Regions from separate parts of the Streptomyces sp. NPDC058457 genome, predicted to be linked through region 2. Evidence: riboswitches for the same ligand, from Rfam matches in the RefSeq annotation. Region 2 holds a riboswitch; the other holds the start of a gene.
The links. A riboswitch is a leader RNA that binds a small molecule or an ion and turns the genes downstream of it on or off. The one in region 2 is predicted to bind ZMP and ZTP.

Region 1: linked by a shared signal. The riboswitch ahead of ACFWPS_RS10495 (glycine hydroxymethyltransferase) and the one ahead of ACFWPS_RS19035 (bifunctional 5,10-methylenetetrahydrofolate dehydrogenase/5,10-methenyltetrahydrofolate cyclohydrolase) in region 2 are both predicted to bind ZMP and ZTP.

Annotation. Positions count from the first base shown of each region.
Region 1 is NZ_JBHXLU010000009.1:88,189-97,068, reverse strand. Features, by position in the region: gene rocD (ornithine--oxo-acid transaminase) at 1-1,198, opposite strand, end outside; ZMP/ZTP riboswitch at 1,303-1,393, shown strand; gene ACFWPS_RS10495 (glycine hydroxymethyltransferase) at 1,426-2,880, shown strand; gene trpS (tryptophan--tRNA ligase) at 3,023-4,036, shown strand; gene ACFWPS_RS10485 (2'-5' RNA ligase family protein) at 4,167-4,745, shown strand; gene ACFWPS_RS10480 (decaprenylphospho-beta-D-erythro-pentofuranosid-2-ulose 2-reductase) at 4,817-5,572, opposite strand; gene ACFWPS_RS10475 (FAD-binding protein) at 5,587-6,978, opposite strand; gene ACFWPS_RS10470 (phosphatase PAP2 family protein) at 7,129-7,629, shown strand; gene ACFWPS_RS10465 (decaprenyl-phosphate phosphoribosyltransferase) at 7,682-8,653, shown strand; gene ACFWPS_RS10460 (GtrA family protein) at 8,650-8,880, shown strand, end outside.
Region 2 is NZ_JBHXLU010000021.1:74,902-83,781, reverse strand. Features, by position in the region: gene ctaD (cytochrome c oxidase subunit I) at 1-902, opposite strand, end outside; gene ACFWPS_RS19045 (RNA polymerase sigma factor) at 1,008-1,550, shown strand; gene ACFWPS_RS19040 (CU044_5270 family protein) at 1,543-2,517, shown strand; gene ACFWPS_RS19035 (bifunctional 5,10-methylenetetrahydrofolate dehydrogenase/5,10-methenyltetrahydrofolate cyclohydrolase) at 2,530-3,378, opposite strand; ZMP/ZTP riboswitch at 3,405-3,487, opposite strand; gene ACFWPS_RS19030 (hypothetical protein) at 3,504-3,671, opposite strand; gene ACFWPS_RS19025 (nuclear transport factor 2 family protein) at 3,659-4,024, opposite strand; gene ACFWPS_RS19020 (hypothetical protein) at 4,198-4,494, shown strand; gene ACFWPS_RS19015 (ABC transporter ATP-binding protein) at 4,654-6,420, opposite strand; gene ACFWPS_RS19010 (rhodanese-like domain-containing protein) at 6,499-7,080, opposite strand; gene ACFWPS_RS19005 (metal-sensitive transcriptional regulator) at 7,152-7,439, shown strand; gene ACFWPS_RS19000 (sulfite exporter TauE/SafE family protein) at 7,446-8,204, opposite strand; gene ACFWPS_RS18995 (rhodanese-like domain-containing protein) at 8,201-8,880, opposite strand, start outside.

The DNA of each region.
Region 1 (8,880 bases), on a different contig from region 2:
TCAGCACCCCCCACAGCTGCTCCACCCCCCACTCCAGATCCTCCTCCTCGACCACCAGCGGCGGAGCGATCCGCACCGTCGCCCCGTGCGTGTCCTTCACCAGTACCCCCCGCTCCAGCAACCGTTCCGAGACCGCCCGCCCCGATCCCACCCCCGGATCGACATCCACCCCGGCCCACAGCCCCCGCCCCCGCACGGCCGTCACCCGCCCGCTGCCCGCGATCTCCGCCAGCCGCCGGTGCAGCAGCTCCCCCAGCTCGGCCGCCCGCTCCTGGAACTCCCCGGTCCGCAGCATCGCGATCACCTCCAGTGCCACCGCACAGGCCAGCGGATTCCCCCCGAAGGTCGACCCGTGCTCCCCGGGCCGGAACACCCCGAGCACGTCCGCGCTCGCCACCACCGCCGACACCGGCAGCACCCCGCCCCCGAGCGCCTTCCCGAGCACGTACACATCCGGTACGACCCCCTCGTGCTCGCACGCGAACGTCCGCCCGGTCCGACCCAGCCCCGACTGGATCTCGTCGGCGACGAACAGCACGTTCCGCTCCCGGGTCAGCTCCCGCACCCCGGCCAGATAGCCCTCCGGGGGCACGATGACCCCCGACTCGCCCTGGATCGGCTCCAGCAGCACCGCGACGGTGTTCTCGGTCACCGCGGCCCGCATGGCGGTCAGGTCCCCGTACGGCACGATCTCGAAGCCGGGCGTGTACGGCCCGAAGTCCGCCCGCGCCTCCGGATCCGTGGAGAAGCTGATCACGGTCGTCGTACGCCCGTGGAAGTTCCCGCCCGCCACCACGACCTTCGCCATCTCCGCGGGGACGCCCTTGACCCGGTACCCCCACTTCCGGGCGGTCTTCACCGCCGTCTCCACGGCCTCCACCCCCGTGTTCATCGGCAGCACCATCTCCATCCCGCACAGCTCGGCCAGCTGGGTGCAGAACGCGGCGAACCGGTCGTGGTGGAAGGCCCGGGACGTCAGCGTCACCCGCTCCAGCTGCGCCTTCGCCGCCGCGACCAGGCGGGGGTGGCCGTGCCCGAAGTTCAGCGCCGAGTAGCCGGCCAGGAAGTCCAGGTACCGGCGTCCCTCGACGTCCGTCATCCAGGCGCCGTCGGCCGTCGCGATCACCACCGGCAGCGGGTGGTAGTTGTGCGCGCTGTGCGCGTCGGCGGCGGCGATGAGGGCTTCCGTAGTGGTCACGGCGACTCCAGGGAACGCGGTCGGACTGTCCCCTTTCCTACCCTCTGCCCCTGCCCGACTGGTGGACGCCACGGCCCTTGGGCCCGGCGTGCCCGGTAATGTGATCCGCGGGCCGTGACTGGCGCGCTGGGATGGGACCGACCATCGGGGAGCGGCCCGCGTCGTGACCGAGTGCCGTGCGCCTGGGCCGAACCGTGAATGCCGAACGCCATGTCCGGAGGTCCCGAATGTCTGACCCGTCTGCGCCCCTGTCCACCGAGTCCAAGGCCTACCGCGCCGCCCTCGACGTCATCCGCGCGGTCGAGCCGCGCGTCGCGGACGCCATCGGCCAGGAGGTCGCCGACCAGCGCGAGATGCTCAAGCTGATCGCCTCCGAGAACTACGCCTCGCCGGCGACCCTGCTCGCGATGGGCAACTGGTTCAGCGACAAGTACGCCGAGGGCACCGTCGGCCGCCGCTTCTACGCCGGCTGCCGCAACGTGGACACGGTAGAGGCGCTCGCCGCCGAGCACGCCCGCGAGCTGTTCGGCGCGCGGCACGCCTACGTCCAGCCGCACTCCGGCATCGACGCCAACCTGGTCGCCTTCTGGGCCGTCCTCGCCGACCGCGTCGAGGTCCCCTTCCTGGCGAAGACCGGCGCCCGCCAGGTCAACGACCTCTCCGAGGCCGACTGGGCCGAGCTGCGCCAGGCCTTCGGCAACCAGCGGATGCTCGGCATGTCCCTGGACGCCGGCGGCCACCTCACCCACGGCTTCCGCCCCAACATCTCCGGCAAGATGTTCGACCAGCGCTCCTACGGCACCGACCCGGCCACCGGCCTGATCGACTACGACGCGCTGCGCGCCCAGGCCCGCGACTTCAAGCCGCTGATCATCGTCGCCGGCTACTCCGCGTACCCCCGTCTGGTGAACTTCCGGATCATGCGGGAGATCGCCGACGAGGTCGGCGCGACCCTCATGGTCGACATGGCGCACTTCGCCGGTCTGGTCGCCGGCAAGGTCCTGACCGGCGACTTCGACCCGGTCCCGCACGCCCAGATCGTGACCACGACCACCCACAAGTCGCTGCGCGGCCCGCGCGGCGGCATGGTCCTGTGCGACGACTCCCTCAAGGACCAGGTCGACCGCGGCTGCCCGATGGTCCTCGGCGGCCCGCTCCCGCACGTCATGGCCGCCAAGGCCGTAGCCCTCGCCGAGGCCCGGCAGCCCGCCTTCCAGGACTACGCCCAGCGCATCGTCGACAACTCGCGCGCGCTGGCCGAGGGCCTGCTGCGCCGGGGCGCCACGCTGGTCACCGGCGGCACGGACAACCACCTCAACCTGATCGACGTCGAGACGTCGTACGGCCTCACCGGCCGCCAGGCCGAGACGGCCCTGCTCGACTCCGGCATCGTCACCAACCGCAACGCGATCCCCGCCGACCCGAACGGTGCCTGGTACACCTCCGGCATCCGCATCGGCACCCCGGCGCTCACCACGCGCGGCCTGGGCACCGCCGAGATGGACGAGGTCGCGGGCCTGATCGACCGCGTCCTGACGGCGACCGAACCGGGCACGACGAAGTCGGGCGCGCCGAGCAAGGCCTCGCACGTCCTGGACGAGAAGGTGTCGACGGAGATCGCCCAGCGCGCGACGGACCTGGTGGCCGGGTTCCCGCTGTACCCGGAGATCGACCTCGGCTGATCGACGCCGTAAGGGGCAGCGCCCCGTCAGGGGCGCGGGGAACTGCGCGAGCAACCACATGCGACCCGCAGTCCCCCGCGCTCCGAAACCACCCCCCACCGCCGGGCCATTCCCGCCCTCCTCCTCTGAGAGAATGGTGAACATGGCCTCTGACCGACCCCGCGTGCTCTCCGGCATCCAGCCCACCGCCGGCTCGTTCCACCTGGGCAACTACCTCGGCGCCGTCCGCCAGTGGGTAGCCCTCCAGGAGTCCCACGACGCCTTCTACATGGTCGTGGACCTGCACGCGATCACGGTCCCGCAGGACCCCGCCGACCTGCGCGCCAACACCCGCCTCGCCGCCGCCCAGCTGCTCGCGGCCGGCCTGGACCCGGACCGCTGCACCCTCTTCGTGCAGAGCCACGTCCCCGAGCACGCCCAGCTCGCCTGGGTCATGAACTGCCTCACCGGCTTCGGCGAGGCCAGCCGGATGACCCAGTTCAAGGACAAGGCCGCCAAGCAGGGCACGGACCGCGCGAGCGTCGGCCTGTTCACGTACCCGATCCTCCAGGTCGCCGACATCCTGCTCTACCAGGCCAACGAGGTCCCCGTCGGCGAGGACCAGCGCCAGCACGTCGAGCTCACCCGCGACCTCGCCGAGCGTTTCAACGGCCGGTTCGGCGCGACCTTCACCATCCCGAAGCCGTACATCCTCAAGGAGACGGCGAAGATCTACGACCTCCAGGACCCGTCGATCAAGATGAGCAAGTCGGCGTCCACGCCGAAGGGCCTCATCAACCTCCTCGACGACCCGAAGGCGACCGCGAAGAAGGTCAAGAGCGCGGTCACCGACACGGAGACCGTGATCCGCTACGACGCCGAGAACAAGCCGGGCGTCTCCAACCTCCTCACCATCCACTCCACCCTCACCGGCAAGTCGATCGCCGAGCTGGAGCAGGAGTACGAGGGCAAGATGTACGGCGCCCTCAAGACCGACCTCGCCGACATCATGGTCGAGTTCGTCACCCCGTTCCGGGAGCGCACCCAGCAGTACCTGGACGACTCGGAGACCCTCGACTCGATCCTGGCCAAGGGCGCGGAGAAGGCCCGTGCCGTCGCGGCCGAGACCCTGGCCCAGGCCTACGACAGGGTCGGTTTCCTGCCCGCCAAGCACTGAGCGAAGCGAAGCGCTGCACATCACTTCGGCCACGGCTGCCCGGGAGGCGGCCGTGGCCGTACAGTCGATAGCCGGACGGCCGGGTACGAACCCGACATGCGTCCGCCCACCACGACCGACGGGAGATGACGTGGGGACCGTAACGATCGGCGTGTCGATCGCGGTCCCGGAGCCGCATGGCAGCCTGCTCCAGGAGCGGCGCGCGGGCTTCGGCGACGCCGCGGCCCACGGCATCCCCACACACGTCACGCTGTTGCCTCCGGCGGAGATCGCCGAAGGGTCGCTGGCCGCTGTGGAAGCCCACCTGAGCGAGGTCGCCGCGGCCGGCCGGCCGTTCCCGATGCGGCTCTGCGGTACGGGTACGTTCCGGCCGCTGTCGCCGGTGGTGTACGTCCGGGTGGTCCAGGGCGCGGACGACTGCGCCTGGCTGCAGGAGCGGGTCCGGGACGAGGCGGGGCCGCTCGCCAGGGAGCTGCAGTTCCCGTACCACCCGCATGTGACGGTCGCTCATGGGATCGACGAGGCCGCGATGGACCGGGCGTTCGCCGAGCTGGCGGACTTCCAGGCCGAGTGGCCGTGTAGGGGGTTCGCGTTGTACGAGCAGGGGGCGGACGGGGTGTGGCGGAAGCTGCGTGACTACGTCTTCGGGGGCTCTGTTGTTCCGCCTCAGGTGGGGCATGTGGAGCGAGGGTCCATCGCCAGTCGGTAGTCCGCGGGTGCGTGGGGGCTGGTCGCGCAGTTCCCCGCGCCCCTGAAGGGGCGCGTCTCAGTGGGCCGGTGTCAAATCGGAAGCCGTCGGAAGACCGACCGCGGCGCGTGCCGTAGCGCCGACATCACCACCCTCAACGCCCCCGGCACCCACACCACCTCCGAGCGCCTGCGCAGGCCGATCTCGATCGCCGTCGCCACCGCTTCCGGGGTGGTGGCGAGGGGCGCTTCTTCCAGCCCCTTTGTCATCTTCGACCGCACGAACCCCGGCCGTACGACCATGACGTGCACGCCCGTGCCGTGCAGGGCGTCGCCCAGGCCCTGGGTGAACGCGTCCAGGCCCGCCTTGCTGGAGCCGTAGATGAAGTTGGAGCGGCGGGCCCGTTCCCCGGCGACCGAGGAGAGGACCACCAGGGAGCCGTGGCCCTGGGTCTGCAGGGCCCGTGCGCTGACCAGGCCCGCCGAGACGGCGCCGGTGTAGTTGGTCTGGGCGACGCGCACGGCGTTCACCGGCTCGCGTTCGTCGGTCGCCTGGTCGCCGAGGATGCCGAAGGCGAGCAGGACCAGGTCGACGTCGCCGTTGGCGAAGACCTTGCCGAGGGCCGCCTCGTGGGACTCGGGGTCCAGCGCGTCGAAGGGGACGGTGTGCACGTCGGGGCCGAGGGCGCGCAGCTGCTCGGCGGCCTGTTCGAGTGCGGGGGAGGGGCGGCCCGCCAGCCAGACCGTGCGGGTGCGGCGGGCGATCAGCCGGCGCGCGGTGGCCAGCGCGATCTCCGACGTACCGCCGAGGACGAGCAGGGACTGGGGCATTCCGAAGGCGTCCTTCACTGCAACTCCTGGGGCTAGAGACCGAGGCGGCGGGACAGGTCGGAGACGAAGACCCCGCGCGGGTCCAACTCGGCGCGCAGGGAACGGAATTCGTCGAGGCGGGGGTACATCGCGGTGAGCAGCTCGGGGCGGAGCCGGGCGTCCTTGGCGAGGTAGACGCGGCCGCCGGCGCCCGCGACCTCCTCGTCCAGTTCGTCGAGGAAGGCGGAGAGGCCGGGCAGCGCGGCGGGGATGTCGAGGGCGAGGGTCCAGCCGGGCACGGGGAAGGAGAGCCAGCCGGGGTCGGCTTCGCCGAAGCGTTTGAGGACGGCGAGGAAGGACGGGCAGCGGCGTTCGGAGATGCGGGCCACGATCCGGCGCAGGGCGGCCTCCTGGCCGTGTCCGACGGCGAACTGGTACTGGACGAAGCCGGCCCGGCCGTAGACGCGGTTCCAGTGCGGGACGCCGTCCAGGGGGTGGAAGAACGCGGAGATGGGCTGGAGTTGGCCGACGCGGGCGCGGGGGGCCTTGCGGTACCAGAGCTCGTTGAAGAGGCCGACGGTGGTGCGGCCCAGGAGGCCGTCGGGGACGTGGGCGGGGGCGGGTGGGAGGCTGCGGGGGCGGAAGGCGAGGGGGGCGCGCCCGGCGCGGGTGCCCTTGCCGAGTGCTTCCCGGGGCGCGTGGTCGCCGCGGGTGAGCACCGCGCGCCCGGTCGCCGCCCCGCGCGCGAGCAGGTCGATCCAGGCGACCGAGTAGCGGTAGCGGTGGTCGGCGGCGGTCAGCCGGGCCATCAGGTCGTCGAGGTCGGTGGCGCGTTCGGTGTCGACGGACATGTACGACGTCTCGACGGGGAGGAGGCGGACGGTCGCCGTGAGGATCACTCCGGTCAGACCCATGCCGCCGGCCGTCGCGTCGAACAGCGGGGTGCCGCGGCTCACCGTGCGGACCTGGCCGTCGGCGGTGAGGAGTTCGAAGGACAGCACGTGACGGGAGAACGATCCCGAGACATGGTGGTTCTTGCCGTGGATGTCGGCGCCGATCGCGCCGCCCACCGTCACCTGGCGGGTCCCCGGGGTCACCGGGACGAACCAGCCGAGCGGCAGCAGCACCTCCATCAGGCGGTGCAACGAGACCCCGGCGTCGCACAGCACGGTGCCGCCGTCCGCGTCGATGGCGTGGATGCGGTCGAGGCCCGTCATGTCGAGCACGGCACCGCCGGCGTTCTGCGCCGCGTCGCCGTAGGCCCGCCCGAGGCCCCGCGCGATACCGCCGCGCGCCCCGCAGGTCCGGATCGCGTTCGCCGCCTCCTGGTAGGTCCGGGGGCGGATCAGGCGGGCGGCGGTGGGGGCGGTGCGGCCCCAGCCGGTGACGGGGACGGTCGTCTCGGGCGCGGCGGGACCTGCGGGGCCTTCAGGCTTTCCAGGCATGGGGACGACCGTATCGCTGCCGTATGGGTGTTATGGGAGCTATAGGGGATTGGTTAAGGAAGATCACCCGACTCCTCGAAATGGGTGATTATCGGAATGTCGCTCAATATGGTCGTAACTTTGGTGGGGCGAGGGTGAACAGTGAGTCCAATGGACGACATGGACCACCGGATCCTCTCCGCACTGCACGCCTGCGGCGCCGATCCACGCGTCGCGTCGGCCGCGCGCGGTCTCTCCCTCGCCGGTGAGCACGGCGCGCTCTGGCTCGCGGCGGGCCTCGCCGGGGCCGCCGTGGACGGCGCGCGGCGCGGCGCCTGGTTGCGCGGCACAGTGCTCGTGGCCGGTGCGCACCTCGGCAGCATGGGCGTCAAACGGGTCGTGCGCCGGGCGCGCCCCGCACATGTCCGGCCCCGGATGCGCACCGCGGGCGGGCACTCCTTCCCCAGCTCGCACGCCACCTCCGCCACGGCCGCCGCCGTCGCCTTCGGGGCGCTCGGCGTGCCCGCCCTCGGGCCCCTCGCCACCGCCATGTGCCTGTCCCGGCTGGTCGTCGGCGTGCACTTCCCGACGGACGTGGCGGCGGGCGCGGCCCTGGGGGCGCTCACGGCCCGTGCCGGGGCGCGCTGGATGAGCGGAGGCGGGCGTGACTGAGACCGCGCACGCCGCGGCGGAGGGCGTTGCCGAATCGACGCTGGCGAAGGGGCTGGCCGAGGGCGCTGCTGAAACGACTCTGCACGAGCAGCGCGCCCGCTCCGCCCGGCCGCCCGCGCCACCCCGGGCCCCCGTCACCGTCCCCGGCGTCCTCCGCGGCCTGCTGAAGACCACCCGCCCCAAGCAGTGGGTCAAGAACACCCTCGTCATCGCCGCCCCGGCCGCCGCCGGCCGGCTGTTCTCCGGGCCCGCCCTCGCCCGCCTCACCCTCACCTTCGCCCTCTTCACGGCCTGCGCGGCCGCCGTCTACCTGATCAACGACGCCCGGGACGCCGAGGCCGACCGCGCCCACCCCGTCAAGTGCCGCCGCCCGGTCGCCGCCGGGCAGGTCCCGGTCCCCGTCGCCTACGCCGTGGGCGGCGTCCTCACGGTCCTGGGCCCCCTGCTCGCGGTCCGGCTGACCCCGCCCCTGGTCCCCGTCCTGCTGACCGCCTACCTGGGCATGCAACTGGCGTACTGCGTCGCCCTGAAGCACGTCCTCGTCGTCGACCTCGTCGTCGTCACCACCGGCTTCCTGATGCGGGCGATGATCGGCGGGGTCGCCCTCGGTATCCCGCTGTCCCGCTGGTTCCTGATCACCACCGGCTTCGGCGCGCTCTTCATGGTGTCGGCCAAGCGCTACTCCGAGGCCGTGCAGATGGCCGGGAAGGCGGGCGCCACCCGAGCGCTGCTCACCGAGTACACCACCGGCTACCTCCGCTTCGTCTGGCAGCTGGCCGCCGGAGTCGCCGTCCTCGCCTACTGCCTGTGGGCCCTGGAAGGCCACCGCGGGCCCGCCGCCGGCCTGCTGCCCTGGCGCCAGCTGTCCATGGTCGCCTTCATCCTGGCGATCCTGCGGTACGCCGTCTTCGCCGACCGGGGCACCGCCGGCGAACCCGAGGACGTCGTCCTGCGCGACCGCGCCCTCGCCCTGATCGGCCTGGCCTGGCTGGCGATGTACGGCCTCGCCGTGGCCCACTGGTGACCGCGCACCCGCGCGAGCTGATCGGCTTCGCGACCGTCGGCCTGCTCGCCTACGCCGCCGACCTCGGCCTCTTCAGCTGGCTGCGCGGCCCGGCCGCCCTCGACCCGCTCACCGCCAAGTCCCTGTCCTTCGTGGCGGGCTGCACGGTCGCCTACCTCGGCAACGCCTGCGGCACCTACCGTCACGCGCGGGCGACCGGGATGCGCCCCTACGCCGTCTTCGTCGCC
Region 2 (8,880 bases):
AAGAAGGGGAGAAGCACGCCTCCCGTGACGTACATGTGGTGGGCCCAGACGGTGACCGACAGACCCACGATCGCGATGGTGGCCGCGACCAGGCCCAGGTAGCCGAACATCGGTTTCCGCGAGAAGACCGGGATGATCTCCGAGATGATCCCGAAGAACGGCAGGGCGATGATGTACACCTCGGGGTGGCCGAAGAACCAGAAGAGGTGCTGCCAGAGCAGTGCTCCGCCGTTGGCCGCGTCGAAGACGTGGGCGCCGAGTTTCCGGTCCGCCTCCAGGGCGAACAGGGCGGCGGCGAGGACGGGGAAGGCGAGCAGGACCAGCAGTGCCGTCAGGAGAACGTTCCAGACGAAGATCGGCATCCGGAACATGGTCATGCCGGGGGCGCGCATACAGATGATCGTGGTGATGAAGTTGACGGCGCCGAGGATGGTGCCGAAGCCGGAGAGCGCCAGGCCCATGATCCACATGTCGGCGCCGACCCCCGGGGTGCGCACCGCGTCGGAGAGCGGGGCGTAGGCGAACCAGCCGAAGTCGGCAGCCCCCTGCGGGGTGAGGAAGCCGCCGACCGCGATGGCGGAGCCGAGCAGGTAGAGCCAGTAGGCCAGCATGTTCAGGCGTGGGAAGGCCACGTCCGGGGCGCCGATCTGGAGCGGCATGATCCAGTTCGCGAAGCCGGCGAACAGCGGTGTCGCGAACATCAGCAGCATGATCGTGCCGTGCATCGTGAACGCCTGGTTGAACTGCTCGTTCGACATGATCTGGAGGCCCGGGCGGGCCAGTTCGGCGCGCATCAGCAGGGCCATCACCCCGCCGACGCAGAAGAACGAGAACGCCGTGACCAGGTACAGCGTGCCGATCGTCTTGTGATCCGTGGTCGTGAGCCACTTGAGGTTCCGCATGCCCCGCCTGTGTCCGGGCCGTGCGCGCCGGTCACACCCGACGGATGCGACGAGCGTCACGGAGACGGGTGTGACGATCGGGAAGGTGCCGGACAAGAACGGGACATGAGCAACGTCGAGATCTTCGCCGCTGCCTATCGCGAGCACTACTGGGCGGTCAGCCGCTATGTCGCGCGGCGACTGGACGGGCGGACCGGCGAGGTGGAGGAAGTGGTGGCGGAGGTGTTCACGGTGGCCTGGCGCCGTCGCGCCGACCTGCCGGCGGACCCGCTGCCCTGGCTGTACGGCGTGGCACGCAACTGCCTCGCCAACGCGGTACGCGGGTACGGGCGCCGGCGACGGCTGCTGGACCGGCTGGGCAACGACGACACCGCGCACCGACGGCACGTCGTGGACAGCCCTGGCGGCGAGCGGCCCGGCGCCTGGGTGCACGAGGCGCTCGTCCGGCTGTCCCCGGCCGACCAGGAGGTGCTGCGGCTGACGGCGTGGGAGGAACTCGGCATCGACGAGGTCGCCGTCGTCCTGGGCTGCGGGAAACGGGCTGCGGCGATGCGGCTGCACCGTGCCCGCCGTCGGCTCAGAGCCGAGATCGACCGACTGCGACCCCCCGCCGCCGAGGCTCTCTCCGAGGGACACCGCCATGGCTGACGAACTCGACCTGCTGCGCGCCGCCGACCCGGCCCCCGCCGCCGGCCCCTACTTCGGCGACGGCCCTCTCGACCACACCGCCGAGCGGCACCTCGCCCGGCTGCTGCGGGAGCCGCGCCCCGTGCGCCGGACCCGGCCGCGGCTGGCGTGGGGGCTGGTCGCGGCCGCCACCGTGGTCGCGACCACGCTGACGCTGCTGCTCGGCGGCTCCGCCGGTACCCCCGCCCTCGCCGCGCCCCGGCCGCTGACCGTCCGCGCCCACTCCGTGCCCGTACCGCTCGCGGACGTGGCCGAACTGGCCGCCGTCGCGGCCCGGGACGGGTCGCCCGCCCTGCGCCAGGGCACCCATGTGCAGTCCTGGAGCCTGGGCATGAGTGACGACAAGCCGCCCGTCACCCTGCCCCAGGAGAGGGTGGTGCGCTGGCGGGCCGACGGCAGCCACACCGAACTGGTCGTGGCCACCGACCCGGGCCGTCCGGGCCGCCCGGTCCTCACCGACGCCGGCGACACACCCCGGCTCGTCGAGGACGGCCATGTGCTCAGCCGGCGGACCTATCCGCCGATGTGGGGCGACGCCCCGCCGCTGGCGGCACCCCCGCACGACCCGGCGAAGCTGCGCACCTACCTCACCGAGCTGAACTACACCGACACCCTCAGCACGCCCGAACTCCTCGACGCGGCGGCGGAGTTGCTGGACAACTGGACGCTCGGCGCCCGGGAGTCGGCGGCGCTGGCCGAACTCTTCGCGAAGGCCGGAGGACTGCGCCCGGTGGGGGAGGTCACCGACCGGCTGGGCCGCACCGGGCAGGCGTACGTCTGCGACGACGGCTCCGGGCTGCGCCGGATGCTGATCCTGGACCCGGCCACCGGGACCGTCCTCGGCATGGAGGCCGTGCTCACCCGGGACGATCCCGAGTACGGCGTGAAGGCCGGGGCCGTCATGCAGTACAGCGCCTGGATGCGCTGAGCGCGCCCCGCGTCAGGCCCCGAGCTGCCGGGCCGCTGCCGTCACCGTCTGCTCCAGCAGCACGGCGATGGTCATCGGGCCGACCCCGCCCGGCACCGGCGTGATCAGCGAAGCCCGCTCGACGGCGGTGTCGAAGTCGACGTCACCGACGTTGCCCTCGTTGTAGCCGGCGTCGAGCACGACCGCGCCCGGCTTGATGTCCTGGCCCCGGATCAGCCGGGGCCGGCCCACGGCGGCGACCACGATGTCGGCCTCGCGGACGGCCGCCGAGAGGTCGCGGGTGCGGGAGTGGCAGTAGGTGACGGTGGCGTCGCGGGCCAGCAGCAGCATGCCGGCCGGCTTGCCCAGGATCGCGCTGCGGCCGACGACCACCGCGCGCTTCCCGGCCGGGTCGACGTCGTACGCGTCGAGCAGGCGCAGGATGCCGCCGGGCGTGCAGGAGACGAAGCCCGGCAGGCCGAAGCTCATCGTTGCGAACGACGCGAAGGTCACGCCGTCCACGTCCTTCTCCGGCGCGATCGCCTCGAACGCGGCCCGCTCGTCGATGTGTTCGCCGACCGGGTGCTGGAGCAGGATGCCGTGCACGGCCGGGTCGGTGGACAACTCCCGCAGTACGGCCACGAGTTCCTCGGTGGTCGTGGCGGCGGGCAGGGCCACGTGCCGGGAGGCGATGCCCGCCTTGCGGCTGCGGTTCTGCTTCATCCGGACATAGGTGACGGAGGCGGGGTCCTCACCGACCAGCACGGTCGCCAGACACGGCGTGACACCGGTCCGTGCGGTGAGGTCGGCGGCCTTCTCCGCGGTCTCCTCGACGATCCGGCGGGCGACGGCGGTTCCGTCAATGAGACGGGCCTGGGTCATGCGGCACACTCCTGAGCCGGTTCGACCTTGATCGCCCAGGCGCACGGCATCGACAGTGCGGACCGCTCCCCGGTGGTGCTCCACCTCAGCGCCAGTCACGGCCCGTCCCCAGCGTAACCGAGCCGTCAGTGCTTCCTGCGGCGGTGCGGCGCCCGCAGGACCGTCCACAGCAGCAGGGCGGGCGCACGGCGACGCGGGCGGCGGGCCTGTCCCAGCGCCGCCCGTGCTGAGAAGGTCCAGGTCAACCGGGAGCTGACCTGGATCCTCGCGGTCCTCCCGACTACTCGTCCCATGCCTGGATCATGATCTGCTCGGCGATCTTGGCGTCGCGCAGCGTGATCATCGACTCGGCGAGCACCCGGACCCCGTCCTCGTACTCGCAGGACTCGCTGAAGGCGGCCTTGTCGCCCTGGACGATGCACTGGTCCAGTGTGTGCGTCATGTCGCGGCTGTAGACGTCGTCCAGCAGTGCGGCGATGTCCTTGCGGCCGTGCAGGACCTTGGGATGGCTGGGCTGGGTGTTGCGGTCGATGATGCGGATCTCCGCGTCGTCCGCGTAGAGCGCCAGAAGGCTGTTCCCGGTGTTCCCCTCTATGGCCCGGCGCAGCGTGGCGGTGTCGAACGTGGAACCGGTCGCGGTGCCCATGGTGACCTCCTGCGGGAGCCCGCGACCCGATGCGGAGCGGGCCGCGCGAGCCCCTCACATCGAGCGTCCTCCGCCCCACCGGGCTCGGCAAGCGCAGGCCGCGCACTCCGCCTGACGGGTGAGGGGGACCGGCTGCCCGTGTCCGGCCAGGCGCCGGGGCCGTTGCTGAGGACATGATCTCAACACGACGTATCGTCGCCGCCGTCGGCATCGCCGTCGGGGTCACCGGCCTCGCCGCGCCGCTGGCGAACGCGGCCGACGCGAGCGCGCAGCACCCCGGGAAGCTCACCGCGCTCGGCGTGCTCGACTCGCTCGCCCGCAGTGACATCCCGGCGCCCTACAAGGACGAGATCCCGAAGGTCTCGGAGCAGGTGCAGGGGCTGAACGGAGTCCAGAGGCTGGGCGAACTGCACCAGGTCACCGACCTGGCCGCGCCCGTCATGGGGCTGCTGCCGGCCATCGAGTCCTGACCCCCGCCCGCACCCGGAGGGCCGCCCCGCTTCCGGGGCGGCCCTCCGCCGTATCCGGTCCTCGGACGCCCTACCCGGTCCTCGGACGCCGTACCCGGTCCCCGGAAGCCGTGACCGGTGCCCGGACGTCGTGACCGATGGCCGCCCGGCTCTCGGGTCTCAGTGCTCGGCGGCGAGGAACTGCGTCGCCGCCAGCTCCGCGTACAGCGGGTCCGCCGCCACCAGCTCGCGGTGCGTGCCCACCGCGCGGACCAGGCCCGCGTCCATGACGACGATCCGGTCCGCCATGGTCACCGTCGACAGCCGGTGCGCGACCACCAGCACCGTGGTCGACCGCGCCACATCGGCGACCGTGTCCCTCAGTGCCGCCTCGTTCACCGCGTCCAGCTGCGAGGTGGCCTCGTCCAGGAGCAGCAGCCGGGGCCGGCGCAGCAACGCCCGGGCGATCGCGACCCGTTGCCGCTCCCCGCCCGACAGCTTGGTCCCGCGATGCCCGACCAGCGTCTCCAGCCCCTGCGGCAGCCGGGCGACCAGACCGTCGAGCCGGGTCGTCTTCACCACCCGCGCGACCGCGTCCTCGTCCGCGTCCGGGTTGCCGAGGAGCAGGTTGTCCTTCAACGACCCCGACAGCACCGGCGCGTCCTGCTCGACGTACCCGATGGCCGAGCGCAGCAGCGGCAGTTCCCAGTCGGCGACCGGGCGGCCGTCCACGGCGATCGTGCCGGACTCGGGGTCGTAGAACCGCTCTATCAGCGAGAACACGGTGGTCTTGCCCGCGCCGGACGGCCCGACGAACGCCGTCATGCCCCGCGCGGGGACGTCGAAGCTGACGCCGTGGTGGACGTACGGCAGGTCGTCGGCGTAGCGGAAGCGTACGTCGGTGAAGGCGACCGAGGCCGGTTCGGCGCCGCCGGACGGCAACTCGGCGGGCCGGGAAAGGGGTTCGGCGGGGAGTTGCAGGGCCTCCTGGATCCGGGCGAGCGCGCCGGCGCCGGTCTGGTACTGGGTGATCGCCCCGACGACCTGCTGGATCGGCTGCATCAGATAGAAGACGTAGAGCAGGAACGCCACCAGCGTGCCCACGCCGATCGCACCGGTCGCCACCCGGGCGCCGCCCACCGCGAGCACCGTGATGAACGCCAGCTGCATCGCGAGCCCCGCCGTGTTCCCGGCGGCCGCCGACCACTTGGCGGCCCGCACGCTCTGCCGCCAGGACTCCTCGGCGGCCTCGTGCAGGGCCCGCTCCTCGCGGTGCTCGGCGCCCGACGCCTTCACCGTGCGCAGCGCGCCCAGCACCCGCTCCAGCGAGGCTCCCATCACCCCGACCGCGTCCTGCGCCCGGCGGCTCGCCCGGTTGATGCGCGGCACGATGGTGCCCAGCACGATACCCGCCCCAACGATCACGGCGAGGGTGACGGCAAGGAGCACGGGATCGACCACCCCCATCATCACCACGGTGGCGACCAGGGTGAGCCCGCCGGTGCCGAGCGCGACCAGCGAGTCCGTGGTGACCTCGCGCAGCAGGGTGGTGTCCGAGGTGATCCGCGCCATCAGGTCGCCGGGTTCGGTGCGGTCAACGGCGGTGATCCGCAGCCTGAGCAGATACGACGACAGGGTGCGCCGCGCCCCGAGCACGACCGACTCGGCGGTGCGCCTGAGGACGTACGAACCCAGTGCGCCCACCGCGGCGTTGCCGACCACCAGACCCGCCATGGCGAGCAACTTGGCGGTGATGGAACGGTCGTGGGACAGATCGTCGATCAACCCCCGGGCCACCAGCGGCAGCAGCAGCCCGGTGGCGCCCGTCACCAGCGAGAGCGCCGCACCGGCCAGCAGGGCCCAGCGGTGCGGCCGTACGTAGGAGAGGAGCAGCCGGAACACGGGCTCTTTCGGCTGTGTCGTCGGAACTGCGTCTGCGGTGGTCACGGTGCTCCTCGTCCGGCGGTGGGCGGCGCCCTCCGACGGCCCCAGGCTACGTCGGCCGTTCCCGGTACCGGCGTGCGGTCAGCCGCGGGCGGAACCCAGGGCCGCGAGGGTCGCGTCCAGGTCCGCCGGGCGGGGCCGGTTGTGCGGCAGTCTCGCCAGCAGCGCGGCCATGCCGCAGGTGTCGGTGAGCGCCGAGAACACCAGGCCGCCCGCCACGCCGGCGGACAGCAGCAGCCAGGCCGGGTGCAGTTGCCCGAGGGCCAGCCCGGCGAGGACGGCCGTCCCGGCGGTGAGCCGCACCTGGCGCTCCATGGCCCATGCCGCCCGGGACTCGCCCCGGGGCCGGTGCAGTTCGTGACCGCGCCCGGCCCAGCCGCGGGTGCCGCCGGTGAGGGTGGCCGCCGGGATGCCGTGCCCGGCGAGGACCGTCCGGGCGTTCTCGGCGCGGGCGCCGGAGGCGCAGACGAGGAGCAGTTCGCCGTGCGCCGCGCGGAGCGTGGGCAGTGCCCGGTCCAGGCTGTCCAGCGGGATGTTGTGGGCGCCGGGCAGGTGGCCGGAGGCGTACTCGCCCGGGGTGCGGACGTCGACGACGGTGAGTTCGTGGAGGCGGGCGAGGGCGTGGTCGGGGTCGAGTGTCGGGTGCGAGGGTGTGGTGGGCATGGGGGTGCGATTCTTTCTGGAGGTGATGAGCAACGGGGTAACATACCCCTACGGGTATGTGAGGAGTGATCGTGGAGCTTCAGTTCGAAGGTGATGAGCTCAAGTCGGTGCTGAACCGGCTGCGCCGGGCGCAGGGGCAGATCTCCGGCGTGATCAAGATGATCGAGGAGGGCCGCGACTGCGAGGACGTGGTCACCCAGCTGGCCGCCGCCTCGCGCGCCCTGGACCGGGCGGGCTTCGCGATCATCGCGACCGGGCTCCAGCAGTGCATCGCCGATCCCGGGCGGGGCGGCGCGGACGGCGAGACCACCGAACAGATGAAGGCACGGCTGGAGAAGCTGTTCCTGTCACTGGCCTAGGGCCGGTCAGACCGGCCCCAGCGCGTCCGCCAGCATGAACGCGGCCACCGCGAGCAGCGCGTAGGCGAAGAGCCGCTGGAGGGTGCCCGCGGACAGCCGGGCCGCGAGCCGTCTGCCGTCCCAGGCGCCGAGGATCGCGGCCCCGGCGAACGGGCCCACGGCCGACCAGTCGACGTCCACCGCCGAACCGGCTCGTGCCGCCAGCGCGGTGAGCGAGTTGATCGTGATGACCAGCAGGCTCGTTCCGATCGCCGCGCGCATCCGCAGTCCCACGACGTTCACCAGGGACGGTACGGCGAGAAACCCGCCGCCCACCCCGAGCACCCCGGTCACCGCGCCGAGACCGGCGCCCGCCCCGGCCACCCGGGACGCCCGGGCCGGTACCGGCGCCGAGGTGGACCCGGCGGCGGACGGCCGCAGCATGCGCAGTGCCGCCACGGCGGCGAGCACCGCGAACGCCCCGGTCAGCAGCGCCGCCGGCAGCTGCCGGGAGACCGCCCCGCCGACCGCCGCCGGCACGATCCCGGCCGCCGCGAACACGGCCCCGGCCCGCCATCGCACCGCGCCCTCGCGGGCGTGCGCGACGAGCGCGGTGGCCGAGGTGACCGTGACGACGACCAGGCTGGCGGTGGTGGCCGCGGCCGGGGTGAAGCCGAGCAGATAGATCAGCGCCGGTACGGCCAGAACGCTGCCGCCACCGCCCAGGGCCCCGAGCGCCAGCCCGGTGACGGCCCCGGCGCCGAGGGCGAGCAGAAGCGTGCTCATCCGGCGGTGCCCTCGGCGCTGACCGCGAGGCCCGCCGCGCGCCAGGCGGTCATCCCGCCCACGACGTCCACCGCGTCCAGCCCACGGGCGGTCAGCAGCACCGCCGCCTCCCGCGACCGCCGCCCCGAGCGGCAGATCACGACGAGCGGGCGGTCCGCGGCGGCCGGCGGCAGCGGAGCCCCGGCCGCCAGGTCGGACAGCGGGGCGTGCACGGCCCCCGGCGCGTGTCCGGCCGTCCATTCGCCGGCCTCGCGGACATCCAGCAGCACGGCATCCGCGTCCGTGCGCTCCCGCGCCTCGGCCGGGGTGAGCCGGGCCATCGGCAGCCCGGCCGCGCGCGCCGCCGCGAACCCGTCGTCGACGGCGACCACGGCACGCCCGGCCGCGTCGAGCAGCGAGGCGGCGACGGCCGCCCGCATCCCGCCCGCGCAGTGCACCCACACCGTGCCGTCGGGTATCTCGCCCAGCCGCTCCCGCACCTGGTGCAGGGGTATGTGGAGGGAGCCGCGAATGTGACCGCCGGCCCGCTCCGTGTCCCGGCGCACGTCCAGCACGACGACGGACCGTGTCCCGTGCGCCGCCAGCTCCGCGAACGTGGCACGGGGGAAGGAACGGGGCCGCTCACCCGTGCGCAGCCAGGCCCCGGGGGTGCCGGTGGCGGCCGCGGCCGGGCGGT